Regions from separate parts of the Streptomyces sp. NPDC005878 genome, predicted to be linked through region 3. Evidence: riboswitches for the same ligand, from Rfam matches in the RefSeq annotation. Region 3 holds a riboswitch; each other region holds the start of a gene.
The links. A riboswitch is a leader RNA that binds a small molecule or an ion and turns the genes downstream of it on or off. The one in region 3 is predicted to bind thiamine pyrophosphate.

Region 1 (4,706 bases), on a different contig from region 3:
CAGCCCGCGTTCGCCGACACTTTACTGACCGCTGGATGGTTCTTCGGCGCCCTCACCGCCGCCGCGATACTGGCCGCCGCGGTCAGCCTCCTGACCACCGCGATCCGCAACGGTGCCACCCAGGTCATCGCCGACCCCGAGGAGGGCGAGGTGGGCGACGAGCGAGCCCAGGAGGTGTCCCGGGCCCGCGAGGCATGGCGGCACGCCCTGGTGGAGCGGGGCATCTACCCGTTCCTGCGCGAGGCCCTGGCCGACCCCGGCACGGGTCCGGGCGCGTCGACGCGCCGCACCACGGGCCGGATACCCACGCTCGGCTACGGCCGGCCCGACTTCGACAGCCCGAGCGATCCGTCCACGGGGACCCGGCCCAGTTTCACCAGCCCGGACTTCACCAGTCCCGACTTCGGGGGCCCCGAACACCAGCCGGAGTAGGCGACTTCGCGATGCGGTGTTTCACGTGAAACCAACGGGACTTCGGCGCCCCGTTCGTTTCACGTGAAACCACGGCCGCGGGCGACTCCCGGGTCACACGGAGGGCTGTGGCCGCACGACAGCGCCACCGCACGCATGTTTCACGTGAAACACAGCTCCCGGACGGGTCCGTGTTTCACGTGAAACGTCGGGCTGGGTACGTCAGTCAGCGATCGGCAGATACACGCGGTTGCCCGCCGCCGCGAACTCCGCGGACTTCTCCGCCATTCCGGCCTCGATGTCCCCCGCCGCCAGATCGCCGCCGTGCTCGCGCCGGATGTCCTGCGAGATCTTCATCGAGCAGAACTTCGGCCCGCACATCGAGCAGAAGTGCGCGGTCTTCGCCGGCTCGGCGGGCAGCGTCTCGTCGTGGAACTCCCGCGCCGTGTCCGGGTCGAGAGCCAGGTTGAACTGGTCTTCCCAGCGGAACTCGAAGCGGGCGTCGGAGAGCGCGTCGTCCCAGTCCTGCGCGCCCGGGTGCCCCTTGGCGAGGTCGGCCGCGTGGGCCGCGATCTTGTAGGTGATGACGCCCGTCTTCACGTCGTCGCGGTTGGGCAGGCCCAGGTGCTCCTTGGGCGTGACGTAGCAGAGCATCGCGGTGCCCCACCAGGCGATCATCGCGGCACCGATGCCCGAGGTGATGTGGTCGTACGCGGGGGCGACGTCCGTGGTCAGCGGGCCCAGCGTGTAGAACGGCGCCTCTTCGCAGATCTCCTGCTGGAGGTCGATGTTCTCCTTGATCTTGTGCATCGGGACGTGGCCCGGGCCCTCGATCATCGTCTGGACGTTGTGGCGCTTGGCGATCGTGTTGAGCTCACCGAGGGTGCGCAGCTCGGCGAACTGCGCCTCGTCGTTGGCGTCCGCGATGGAGCCCGGACGCAGACCGTCGCCCAGGGAGTACGTGACGTCGTACGCCGCGAGGATCTCGCAGAGCTCCTCGAAGTTCTCGTACAGGAACGACTCCTTGTGGTGCGCCAGGCACCACGCCGCCATGATCGAGCCGCCGCGCGAGACGATGCCGGTCTTGCGGCGGGCGGTGAGGGGGACGTACCGCAGGAGCACACCGGCGTGGACCGTCATGTAGTCGACGCCCTGCTCGGCCTGCTCGATGACCGTGTCCTTGTAGATCTCCCAGGTCAGCTCCTCGGCGCGGCCGTCGACCTTCTCCAGCGCCTGATAGAGCGGCACCGTGCCGATGGGAACGGGGGAGTTGCGCAGCACCCACTCACGGGTGGTGTGGATGTTGCGGCCGGTGGAGAGGTCCATGACGGTGTCGGCGCCCCAGCGGGTGGCCCAGGTCATCTTGTCCACCTCCTCCTCGATGGAGGAGGTCACGGCGGAGTTGCCGATGTTGGCGTTGACCTTCACCAGGAATCGCTTGCCGATGATCATCGGCTCGATCTCGGGGTGGTTGACGTTGGCGGGGAGCACCGCCCGCCCGGCCGCGATCTCCTCGCGGACGACCTCGGGGGAGACGTTCTCGCGGATCGCGACGTACTCCATCTCCGGGGTGATCTCGCCCCTGCGGGCGTAGGCGAGCTGGGTGACGGCCTGACCGCCGCGGCCCCGGCGCGGCTGGCGCGGGCGGCCGGGGAACACCGCGTCGAGGTTCTTCAGGCCGCCGCGCGGGGAGGTGTGCTTGAGGCCGTCGTCCTCGGGGCGGACGGGCCGGCCCGCGTACTCCTCGGTGTCGCCGCGCGCGATGATCCAGTTCTCGCGGAGCGGGGCGAGGCCGCGGCGGACGTCCGTCTCGATGTTCGGGTCGGTGTACGGCCCGGACGTGTCATACAGCGTGACGTCCTTGCCGTTGGTGAGGTGCACCTGGCGCACCGGCACGCGGAGGTCGGGGCGCGAGCCCTCGACGTAACCCTTGTGCCAGCCGATGGACTTCCCAGCCTCGTTCTGGTTCGAGGCAGGCGTGCGTGCGTCCTGAATGGTCATGAGACCTACTCCCTACGCCGGCATTACCCGGTAACAGGTTCGGCGGTCGGCGCAGCCGCTTCCGTACGGTTCGTACGGCTTTCAGCGCCCTCTCAGCCCGGTGCTCCGAGCTCCCGCGTGTGCAAAGGTGCCACCACGCTAGCGTCATCCCCAGCGCGCTGAACAGAGGGGCCCCGCCGTTGTTGCGATGATCGGGCGGTGACGTCAGCAGAGCAGCACCCCGAAGGCTCCCACGGCCACCCGCCCGGTCAGGGCCATGGGCACACGCACAGCCACGGTCCCGCGACGCCCGTCTCCCAGCATCTGCGCAAGGTGATCGCCGCCGTGCTGATCCCGTTCTCGATCGCGGTGCTCGTGGGCCTGGCGGTGCTGTGGCCCGGTGGTACCCCCGCCCATCAGCGCACCGGAGTCGGCTTCGACCGCCAGACACAACAGGCCAAGGTCGTCGCCCTCCAGAAGCTCGACTGCCGGTCGGTCAACGCGGGTCAGGCCCCGCCGCCCGGCGACGCCTCGCCCTCCGGTGGCCGACGCGCCCGGCAGGGCCAGTGCGCCAAGGCGACCATCGAGGTCACCAGCGGCAAGGAGAAGGGCCGTACCTTCACCGAGATCGTGCAGCCGGACGCCCCGCGCCAACTCCACAAGGGGCAGGGCGTGATCGTCGCGTACGCCCCCGACGCCCCGCACGACCTCCAGTACTCGGTGACCGATGTGAACCGGCGGTTCCCGATGGCGCTGCTGGCGGGCATCTTCGCGCTCGTCGTGGTGGCCGTCGGCCGGCTGCGCGGGGTGATGGCGCTCGTCGCGCTGATCGTCTCGTTCGCCGTGCTGACGCTGTTCATCCTCCCGGCGATCCTCCAGGGCTCCAATCCGCTGCTGGTCGCGGTGGTCGGGTCGAGCGCGATCATGCTGATCGCGCTGTACATGTGCCACGGCCTCTCGGCGCGTACCTCGGTCGCCGTGCTCGGCACGCTGGTCTCGCTCGTCCTGATCGGGCTGCTGGGGTCGCTCTTCATCGGCTGGGCCTCGCTGACGGGCAACACCGACGACAACACCGGCCTGATCCACGGGCTCTATCCGGACATCGACATGTCGGGTCTGCTGCTGGCCGGCGTGATCATCGGCTCGCTCGGGGTGCTCGACGATGTCACGGTCACCCAGACGTCGGCGGTGTGGGAGCTGCACGAGGCCAACCCGGGCATGGGCCCGCGCGGGCTGTACAGGGCCGCCATCCGGATCGGGCGCGACCACATCGCGTCGGTGGTCAACACCCTGGTCCTGGCGTACGCGGGTGCGGCGCTGCCGCTGCTGCTGCTGTTCTCGATCGCGCAGAGCAGCGTGGGGACGGTGGCCAACAGTGAACTGGTCGCGGAGGAGATCGTCCGGACGCTGGTGGGCTCGATCGGTCTGGTGGCGTCGGTTCCGGTGACGACCGCCCTCGCGGCGCTGGTGGTCTCCGCCGACCGTCCGGCCGCGGCCACCCGGGGAGCGGGGCGGGGCGGCCGGGGCCGACGGCGAAAGAAGTAGGCCCGGGCGTCAAATGCGGGGAGCTCAGCCCGCGTTCTGCTCCTCGGCCAGGATCCGTCCCAGCGCCTCGTCCAGATGCCCGTCGAAGTCGCCGAGTGCGCGCTCCTGTCCGAGCGGGACGAGTTTGTCGGTGCGGTCGAGGAAGGCCACCAGCGGACCGGCCCCGGCCCGGAAGCTCGCCTGTTCGCCGCCCACCTGGAGGCGGATGTGGACATCGCGGAGCTCCTCGGCCCTCGCGGGCGCGATGTGCACATCGCCGTCACCGGTGGGGCTGTTGATGCCGTCCAGCAGGAGTTCCCGCCCGAACGTCCACGTCACGGGTTCGTCGCCGGGGAGGTGGAAGGTCATACGGACCGCGTACGGATCGTCGGCGCGGTAGGTGAGTTCCACCGGGATCCTGAAGGAGAGCTCCTCGGAGACGAGGAAGCTCATCATGACCTCTGCCAGGACCTCACGCATCGTCTACCCCGCTGTAGCTGAAATGGCCAGTAATGACCGTCCTGGCCCTCGTGACGCCATCGTGCTGGAAGCACTACGAGATCACAAGGAGTGAGTTTTCAGATACTGATAGAGAACGCGAGGGAACTGAGCAGGCGACCCACTTCGCCGCGGAGCTGCTCGATGGCTGGAATGAGTCGTTCTTGCTGGTGAAGCGGTAGGGAGATGGCCATCGTGGCGGCCAGGGACCCCGCCGTGATGGGGATCGCGGCACAGACTGTGCCGAGGGCATACTCCTGTCTTTCGACCACCGGTTGCCTACGCTCCGTAGC
Region 2 (4,706 bases), on a different contig from region 3:
CAGCAGCGCCCGCCGCACCAGCGGCAGGTCCACCTCGCGCCACACCCGCCACGGGGACGCGCCGAGCACGGCGGCGGCCTCGCGCAGCCGTCCGTCGACCGCGCGCAGCACGGGAAGCATGGTCCGTACGACGAACGGCACGCCGACCAGTGCCTGGGCCAGCGGTACCAGGATCCAGGAGGTGCGCAGGTCCAGCGGCGGCCGGTCCAGGGTGATCAGGAAGCCGAAGCCGACGGTGACGGCGGAGACGCCGAGCGGCAGCATCAGCAGGGCGTCGAAGCCGCGGACGAGGCGGCCGCCGCGCCGGGTGAGGGCCGCGGCGGCGAGCCCTCCGACGGCCACGGCGATGCCGGTGGCGGCCAGTGCGTACTGCACCGAGTTCCCCACGGCCTCCAGCGGCGGCACGAGGAAGGTGCCGCCCTCGCCGACGGTCCGGAGCGAGCGGAAGTAGCCGAAGCCGTAGCCGTCGGGGGTGTCGAGGGAGCGGGCGACGAGCACGCCGAGCGGCAGCAGGATCAGCAGGGCCACCACGGCGAGCACCGCCGCGAGCAGCGTCCACTGGGCCGCGCCGCGCGGGCGGCGGGCGGTGTGTGCGGGGTCGACGAGCTTCAGGGCGCTTTCGCGCCGCCGTACGGTCCAGGCGTGCACGGCGAGGACCGCGCCGACCGCGGCGAACTGGACGAGGGTGAGGACGGCGGCGGTCGGCAGGTCGAGGAGGTCGGCGGTCTGGCGGTAGATCTCCACTTCGAGGGTGGAGAAGGTGGGGCCGCCGAGGATCTGGACGACGCCGAAGGAGGTGAAGGTGAAGAGGAAGACCATCAGGGCGGCCGCGGCGACGGCGGGCCCGAGGGCGGGCAGGGTCACCGTGCGCCAGGCCGCGAGGCGGGAGGCTCCGAGGACCCGGGCGGCCTCCTCCTGGCGCGGGTCGAGCTGGGCCCACAGGCCGCCGACCGTCCGGACGACGACGGCGTAGTTGAAGAAGACGTGGGCGAGCAGGATCGCCCACACCGTGGTGTCCAGCCGTACGCCCCACAGCTCGTCCAGCAGCCCGCCGCGGCCGAGCAGGGCGAGGAAGGCGGTGCCGACGACGACGGTGGGCAGCACGAAGGGGACAGTGACCACGGCCCGCAGCAGCTGGCGGCCGGGGAAGTCCAGGCGGGCGAAGACGTAGGCGCCGGGCAGCGCGATCAGCAGGGTGAGGGCGGTGGAGGCGAGCGCCTGCCAGGTGGTGAACCACAGCACCTGCCCGATGTCGGGGTCGGTGATCACCTCGCCGATCCGGCCGAGCTGCCAGACGCCGTCGACGCGCAGCCCGCGGCCGACGATCGCGGCCACGGGCCAGGCGAAGAAGAGCCCGAAGAACGCGAGCGGCAGGGCCATCAGGCCGAGCCGCACCGCGTGCGCGCGCGCCTTCCCCACCCGGGGCGCGCGGCTTACTTCAGCACGAGCGAGGACCACGTCTTGACCCACTGCTCACGGTTCTTGGAGATCTTCTCCGGAGCGACGTCGTGCGTCTCGGTGACCTTGGCGCCGAACCGGGTGAACAGTTCGGGCAGCGCGGCGTCCTTCAGGACCGGGTTCACGAACATGGTGAGCGGCATGTCCTCCTGGAACTTCTTGGAGATCAGGAAGTCCAGGAACGCCTTGCCGCCGGCCTCGTTCCTGGCGCCCTTGAGGAGTCCGGCGAACTCGGTCTGGCGGAAGCAGGTGCCGGTGGCGACGCCGGTGGGGGCGTCGGTGGGCTGCGGCTTGGCGTAGAGGACCTCGACGGGCGGGCTGGAGGCGTAGGAGACGACCAACGGGCGGTCGCCCTTGGCCTTGTGGCCGCCGGCGGAGCCGGAGAAGTCCTGGTTGTAGGCCTGCTCCCAGCCGTCGACGACCTTGACGCCGTTGTCCTTGAGCTTCTTCCAGTAGTCCTGCCAGCCCTCGTCGCCGTACTGGGCGGCGCTGCCGAGCAGGAAGCCGAGGCCGGGCGAGGAGGTCGCCGCGTTCTCGGTGACCAGCAGGTCCTTGTACGCGGGCTTGATCAGGTCGGCGAAGGTGCTCGGCGGAGCCAGCTTCTTGTCCGCGAAGTACTTCTTGTCGTAGTTGACGCAGATGTCGCCGGTGTCGACCGGGGTGACGCGGTGCTTGTCCTTGTCGAGCTGGACGGCCGCGGGGACGGCGGCGAGGCCCTTCGCCTCGTACGGGGTGAAGACCTGGTGGTCGAGGGCGCGCGAGAGCAGGGTGTTGTCGACGCCGAAGAACACGTCGCCGCGCGGGGAGCCCTTGGTGAGGATCTCCTGGTTGAGGGCCGCGCCCGCGTCGCCGCTCTTGAGGACCTTGACCGTGTAGCCGGTCCTGGCGGTGAACTCCTTGAGCACCGCGTCGGAGGCGGCGAACGAGTCGTGGCTGACCAGGGTGACGGTCTTGGACTGGGTGGAGCCGCCGGTCTTGGTGCTGTCGTCGTCCTTGCCGCCGCACGCGGCGAGCGTGCTGACGCCGAGGGCGGCGGCGAGCGCGGCGGCCGCCATCTTCTTCGTACTGCGCATGGTGGTGATTCCTCCTGGAGTGACCAGGAAGAGACGCGGCCCCGCCCGCCGGGCGGCGGCGAGCGGGGCGCAACAGCTTGAGTGATGACCGAACTTCCTACCCAGAATGACCTGGGCGAGGTTCAGAGGGTCTGCGACCTGACGGTGTCGCACTCTCAGCGCTGTGGCGCTCCCCTGTCGGAATACAGATGTCGAGCTCTGCGGTTTTCGGGCTCAGACTACCTCTCGGAGGCGGCGAGCTGTCCGCACGCTCCGTCGATCTCCTGGCCACGGGTGTCCCGGACGGTGACGGGCACCCCGTGGGCCGCGATGGCCTCGACGAACGCCTTCTCGTCCTCGGGGCGCGAGGCGGTCCACTTCGAGCCCGGCGTCGGGTTCAGCGGGATCAGGTTGACGTGGACGCGCTTGCCCTTGAGGAGGCGGCCGAGCAGGTCACCGCGCCAGGCCTGGTCGTTGATGTCGCGGATCAGCGCGTACTCGATCGAGATGCGGCGGCCGGACTTCTCCGCGTACTCCCACGCCGCGTCCAGGACCTCGCGGACCTTCCAGCGGGTGTTGACGGGCACGAGCGTGTCGCGCAGCTCGTCGTCCGGCGCGTGCAGCGAGACGGCGAGACGGCACTTGAAGCCCTCGTCGGCGAAGCGGTGCATGGCGGGGACCAGGCCGACGGTGGAGACGGTGATGCCGCGCTGGGACAGGCCCAGGCCGTCGGGCTCGGGGTCGGTGAGGCGGCGGATGGCGCCGACGACCCGCTTGTAGTTGGCGAGCGGCTCGCCCATGCCCATGAAGACGATGTTCGACAGCCGGGCGGGGCCGCCGGGGACCTCGCCGTCGCGCAGCGCGCGCATGCCGTCGACGATCTGGTGCACGATCTCCGCGGTCGACAGGTTGCGGTCCAGGCCCGCCTGGCCGGTCGCGCAGAACGGGCAGTTCATGCCGCAGCCGGCCTGCGAGGAGATGCACATGGTCACCCGGTCGGGGTAGCGCATCAGGACCGACTCCACCAGCGTCCCGTCGCGCAGGCGCCACAGCGTCTTGCGGGTGGTGTCGTCGTCGCACGAGATGTGCCGCACGACCGACATCAGGTCCGGCAGCAGCTCCTCCTGGAGGCGGGTGCGCGCCGCCGCGGGGATGTCCGTCCACTGGGCCGGGTCGTGCGCGTACCGCGCGAAGTAGTGCTGCGAGAGCTGCTTGGCGCGGAACGGCTTCTCGCCGATCGCGGCGACAGCCTCTTTCCGCTCGGCGGGCGAGAGGTCGGCGAGGTGCCGCGGCGGCTTCTTGGCTCCGCGGGGGGCGACGAAAGTGAGTTCTCCGGGCTTCGGCATGGTCCCTCAAGTGTCTCAGACATACGGAAAGGGGCCCGCCGTCCTGTGGACAACGAGCCCCGACCGATGAACACGCAGGTCAGAGCCTTCCCTGCGGACTTTTCAGCTGCCGACGAAGGCGACGAGCAGCAGCCACACCACCGGCGCCGTGGGCAGCAGCGAGTCCAGCCGGTCCATGATGCCGCCGTGGCCCGGCAGCAGCGTGCCCATGTCCTTGATGCCGAGGTCCCGCTTGATCATCGACTCGCCGAGGTCGCCGAGCGTGGCGCTCGCCGCGACCGCGAGACCGAGCAGCAGGCCCTGCCACCACTGGCCGTCGTCGATGAGGAACTGCACGCACACCGCGCCCGCCGCCATCGCGAACGTCACCGCGCCCACCAGACCCTCACGGGTCTTTCCGGGACTGATGCGCGGCGCCAGCTTCGTCTTGCCGAACCGCCAGCCGATCGCGTACGCGCCGGTGTCGCTGACCACGGTCAGCAGCAGGAAGACGAACACCCGCCACGGCCCGTCGTCGGCGGCCAGCATCATCGCGACGAACGTGGCCAGGAACGGCACGTAGAACGCGGCGAAGACCCCGGCGGTGACATCCCGGAGATAGCCCTCGGGCTTCTCCGTCATCCGCCAGACCAGCACCGCGAGCGAGGTCAGCGCCATCGCCACCCAGGCACCCTCGGCACCGCGCGCGTAGCCGGCGACGACCATCGCCGCGCCGCCCACCGCGAGCGGCACGAGCGGCACCTTGATGCCCTTGCGCTCGTCCAGCCGGGAGGCCAGCTCCCACAGGCCGACGACGACCGCCACCGCGACCACACCGACGAAGACGGCCTTGACGACGAACAGCGACGCC
Region 3 (4,706 bases):
CCCGGAGCCGATGGGGGAGCCCAGCGGCATGATCGCCGCGCACCCCACGTCCTCCAGCCGCCGGGCCAGCACCGGGTCGTCGCTGGTGTACGGCAGCACCGTGAATCCGTCGTCGACCAGCACTTCCGCCGCGTCGAGCAGCTCGACCGGATCGGGCAGCAGGGTGCGCTCGTCGGCGACCACCTCCAGCTTCACCCAGTCCGTGCCGAGCGCCTCGCGCGCGAGGCGGGCGGTGAGGACCGCCTCCCCGGCGGTGAAGCAGCCGGCCGTGTTCGGCAGGACGGAGATGCCGAGCTTCTCCAGGACGGACAGGACCGAGCCCTGCACGGTCGGGTCGAGGCGGCGCATCGCGACGGTCGTCAGCTCCGTGCCGGAGGCGGCGAGCGAGCGCTCCAGGACGTCCAGGCTCGGCGCCCCGCCGGTGCCCATGATCAGCCGCGAGGTGAAGGTCGTACCGCCGAGGGAGAACAGGTCGTCGGCCATGGTCAGCCCCCCTGCACGGCGGTCAGGACCTCGACGCGGTCACCGTCGCCGAGCGTGGTCGCGGCCCACCGGCCGCGCGGCACCACCGTCTCGTTGACGGCGGCGGCGACCCCGGCGGGCGCGGGCGTCAACGTGGAGACGAGGACGTCGAGGGTGGTGCCGGCGGCGAGGTCGCGCGCCTCGCCGTTCACGGACACGGTCGTCAAGGAGGCGGTCATACGGTCAGCTCCTGCGGTACGGACTCCGCCGGGGCGGAGGTGAAACGGCCGGGGGTGAAGGGGCGCGCCTCGGCGGGCAGTTCGCCGGTGGCCAGCGCGTGCGCCAGGGCGTCGCCGGTGACGGGGGTGAGCAGCACCCCGTTGCGGTAGTGGCCGGTGGCCAGGTGCAGACCGGGCAGCGCGGTCGGGCCGAGCAGCGGCGCGTTGTCGGGGGAGCCGGGGCGCAGCCCGGCGCGGGTCTCGGTGAGCGGGAGCTCGGTGATGCCGGGCACCAGCTCGTGCGCGTCGCGCAGCAGTTCGTAGACGCCGCCGGCGGTGACGGTGGTGTCCCAGCCCAGCTCCTCGCTGGTGGCGCCGACCACGAGCTCGCCGTCGGCGCGCGGCACCAGGTAGACGTGGCTGCCGCGGACCACCGCGCGGACCGTGCGGGACAGGAACGGGGCGTACGCGGGCGGCACGGTCAGCCGCAGCACCTGGCCCTTGACCGGGCGTACGGGAGGGCGCACCTCGTCCGGGAGCCCGGCGAGCCGGGCGCTGAGGCTGCCGCCCGCGAGGACGACCTGGTCGGCGGCGAGCGCGGTGCCGTCGGCCAGGACCGCCCCCGCGGCCCGCTCGCGGACCACCGAGAGCCGTTCGGCCCGGCCGTGGTGGAACTCCACCCCGGCCCGCTCGCAGGCCGCCAGAAGGGCCCTGGCGAGGCGGCGCGGGTCGATCTGGTGGTCGCCGTCGACCCGCAGACCGCCGCGCACCCCGGGCGCCAGCATCGGCTCCAGGCGGCGGCACTCGCGCCCGGTGAGCCACTGGGAGTCGAGCCCGAGGCGCTGCTGGAGCGCGTGCAGCTCGCGCAGATGGGCGCGGTCGTCGGCGTCCAGGGCGACCGCGAGGGTGCCGCAGGCGCGGTAGCCGGTGGTGAGGCCGCTCGCCTCCTCCAGCTCGGCCACGAAGTCCGGGTAGCGCCGGGCGGAGGCCAGGTTGAGGCCGAGGAGGGTCTCCTCGCCGTAGTGGAGCTCGGTGACGGCGGCGAGCATGCCGGCCGCGACCTGGGCGGCGCCGCCGCCGGGCGCGGGGTCGGCGAGCGCGGTGCGCATACCTTGCCGCGCGGCCCGCCAGGCCGTGACGAGGCCGATGATGCCGCCACCGATCACCAGCACGTCCGACCCGTGGGGAACTGCCCCTTTTCGGGATGAATGCATGGGCGTCCAGCCCCTCCCTTCGCCGGCATGACCCGGATCAGGTTCGTACGGTCGGAGGCCGCCGCAGCCTCCCTCTCAGCCCGGTGCGTCCGGGCTCCCGCGAGATGGTTGTCGTGCCGCCGCGCGTCCCGGGGCCGGGGCCTCGGAGCGCGGACGGTACGTCGGCCAGACTAACCCCAGCGGCCCATCGGCAGTAGGGAGCGTCCGGGCCGGGCTGTCTGACGATTCGTCAGCTGTTTATGGTGATCGGGTGAGCGAACAGCAGACGCATGCGGAACAGCGGCACGTGGTGGTCGTCGGCGCGGGCATGGCCGGGGTCCAGACCGCGGTGGCCCTGCGCGAACAGGGCTTCCCCGGCCGGATCACCCTCATCGGCGCCGAACCCCACCAGCCCTACGACCGGCCCCCGCTCTCCAAGGCGGTGCTGCTCGGCAAGGCCGAGAGCTCGGCCTTCGAGGTGGACTTCGAGGGCCTCGGCGTGGAGCTGCGCCTGGGCGAGCCGGTCACCGGCGTACGCGCGCGTGAGCACGAGGTCGACACCGCGGCCGGGCCCGTCCCGTACGACGCGCTGGTGATCGCCTCCGGCGCCGAACCCCTCACCCTGCCCGGCATCGAGGACCTTCCGGACGTCCATCTGCTGCGCACCCTCGACGACGCGGGACGGCTGCGGGCGGTGCTCGGCGCGCAGCGGCGCGTCGTGGTCGTCGGGGCGGGCTGGATCGGCGCCGAGTTCGCCACGGCCGCGCGCGAGGCGGGCTGCGCGGTCACCGTCGTCGAGGCCGCGGACCGCCCGCTCGCGGGCGCGCTGCCTGCCGAGGTCACCGAGCCGATGGCCGCCTGGTACGCGGAGAGCGGCGCGGAACTGCTCACCCACGCGCGCGTGGCGGCCGTCGAGCCCGGGGCCGTCGTCCTCGCTGACGGCCGCAGGCTGCCCGCCGACGCGGTCGTCGTCGGCATCGGCGCCCGGCCCACCACCGACTGGCTGGCGGGCACCGGCATCGAGCGCGGGGCGGAGGGCGCGGTCACCGCCGACGACCGGCTGCGCACCTCCCTGCCGGACGTCTACGCGGTCGGCGACTGCGCTTCCTTCCCCTCGGGCCGGTACGGCGAGCGGCTGCTCATCCACCACTGGGACAACGCCCTCCAGGGGCCGCGCACGGTGGCCGCGGACATCATCGGCGAGGCGGTCCTCCCGTACGACCCGGTGCCCTACTTCTGGTCCGAGCAGTTCGGCAGGTTCGTGCAGTACGCCGGTCACCACGGCGGGGCCGACCGGCTGCTGTGGCGGGGGGACCCGGCGGGCGCCGCCTGGTCGGTCTGCTGGCTGCGCGAGGACGTGCTCGTCGCCCTCCTGGCCGTCGGCCGACCGCGCGATCTGGCGCAGGGCCGCAAGCTCATCGAGGCAGGTGCGAGGCTGGATCCGGTCCGCGCCGCCGACCCGTCCGTCCCCCTCAAGGCGGCACTCGGCTGACCTCCGGCTACCGAGTGTCAGTCCGGGATGGCACGCTTGTCCCGTGACCGAGATTGACGCGAAAACCGATGCACTCGTCCCCGCCTGGCTCCACCTCCCCGACATCGCCGAGATGCTCGACGTTGAGGTGACGCGAGTGCGGCAGCTGGTCAAGGAGGGCCAGCTCATCGCCGTGCGCCGCGGTGAGAACAGGACGCTGCAGGTGCCCGCCGCCTTCATCGACGGCGACAAGGTCGTGAAGGGCCTCAGCGGCACCCTCACCCTCCTGCGGGACGACGGCTACTCCGACCAGGAGATGCTGGAGTGGCTCTTCACCCCCGACCCGACCCTGCCCGGCACCCCCGCGCAGGCCCTGAGCGAGAATCGCGGCACGGAGGTGAAGCGCCGCGCCCAGGCGCTCGCCGTCTGACCCGATCGCCACCAGGTGCGGCGCGGACCGGTCCCCCGGCCCGCGCCCACCGCATCCCACGGGGGACCTTCATGCCCACGGCCCGTGAGCGGCTCGCCGACGCCCGCCTGTACCTCTGCACGGACGCGCGCAGGCGCCAGGGCGACCTGCCCGCCTTCCTGGACGCGGTGCTCTCCTCGGGCGTGGACATCGTCCAGCTGCGGGACAAGGGCATGGAGGCCGCCGAGGAGCTGGAGCACCTCGCCGTCTTCGCCGACGCCTGCCGCCGGCACGGCAAGCTGCTCTCGGTCAACGACCGGGCCGACGTGGCGCACGCCATCGGCGCGGACGTGCTGCACCTGGGCCAGGGCGACCTGCCGGTCCCGGCCGCCCGGGCGATCCTGGGCGACGAGGTCCTGATCGGCCGCTCCACACACGCCGACGCGGAGGCCTTCGCGGCGGCCGTCGAGCCGGGCGTGGACTACTTCTGCACGGGCCCCTGCTGGCCCACCCCCACCAAGCCCGGCCGCCACGCCCCGGGCCTGGACCTGGTGCGCTACACGGCCTCGCTCGCCACCGAGCGCCCCTGGTTCGCGATCGGCGGCATCGACGCCGCCAACCTCGACGAGGTGCTCGACGCGGGCGCCGAGCGGATCGTGGTGGTCCGTGCGATCACCGAGGCCGACGACCCGGCCGAGGCGACGGCGAAGCTCGCCGGGCGCATACGTGAACGGCTGGTGGCCCCCTAGCGGCCGGTTGTCCGAGGGATGGACAAGAGTCCGACCATACGGACAATTTACCCCGGTCTTGTTGGGGGACCGCCAGGCCCTGGCTAACCTGCCGTTATGGCCCTTGGCACTGCTTCCACCAGGACGGACCACGCACGCACCGTGCGCGAGATGCTCGCGACCGGTGAGACGACGTACTCGTTCGAGTTCTGGGCGCCCAAGACC

Region 1: it holds a riboswitch for thiamine pyrophosphate, as region 3 does, so the genes downstream of both, thiC (phosphomethylpyrimidine synthase ThiC) here and thiO (glycine oxidase ThiO) in region 3, are expected to answer to the same signal.
Region 2: it holds a riboswitch for thiamine pyrophosphate, as region 3 does, so the genes downstream of both, ABZ404_RS37385 (thiamine ABC transporter substrate-binding protein) here and thiO (glycine oxidase ThiO) in region 3, are expected to answer to the same signal.

Annotation. Positions count from the first base shown of each region.
Region 1 covers NZ_JBEXWK010000010.1:167,475-172,180, forward strand. Annotated here, with positions in the region: gene ABZ404_RS18010 (hypothetical protein) at 1-432, shown strand, start outside; gene thiC (phosphomethylpyrimidine synthase ThiC) at 634-2,412, opposite strand; TPP riboswitch at 2,405-2,539, opposite strand; gene ABZ404_RS18020 (YibE/F family protein) at 2,611-3,936, shown strand; gene ABZ404_RS18025 (SsgA family sporulation/cell division regulator) at 3,961-4,395, opposite strand; gene ABZ404_RS18030 (helix-turn-helix domain-containing protein) at 4,494-4,706, opposite strand, start outside.
Region 2 covers NZ_JBEXWK010000044.1:21,881-26,586, reverse strand. Annotated here, with positions in the region: gene ABZ404_RS37390 (iron ABC transporter permease) at 1-1,380, opposite strand, end outside; gene ABZ404_RS37385 (thiamine ABC transporter substrate-binding protein) at 1,434-2,531, opposite strand; TPP riboswitch at 2,608-2,717, opposite strand; gene rlmN (23S rRNA (adenine(2503)-C(2))-methyltransferase RlmN) at 2,750-3,856, opposite strand; gene ABZ404_RS37375 (phosphatidate cytidylyltransferase) at 3,959-4,706, opposite strand, start outside.
Region 3 covers NZ_JBEXWK010000007.1:6,089-10,794, forward strand. Annotated here, with positions in the region: gene ABZ404_RS13695 (thiazole synthase) at 1-483, opposite strand, end outside; gene thiS (sulfur carrier protein ThiS) at 486-701, opposite strand; gene thiO (glycine oxidase ThiO) at 698-1,894, opposite strand; TPP riboswitch at 1,892-2,005, opposite strand; gene ABZ404_RS13710 (FAD-dependent oxidoreductase) at 2,202-3,365, shown strand; gene ABZ404_RS13715 (Rv2175c family DNA-binding protein) at 3,409-3,774, shown strand; gene thiE (thiamine phosphate synthase) at 3,846-4,502, shown strand; gene metF (methylenetetrahydrofolate reductase [NAD(P)H]) at 4,599-4,706, shown strand, end outside.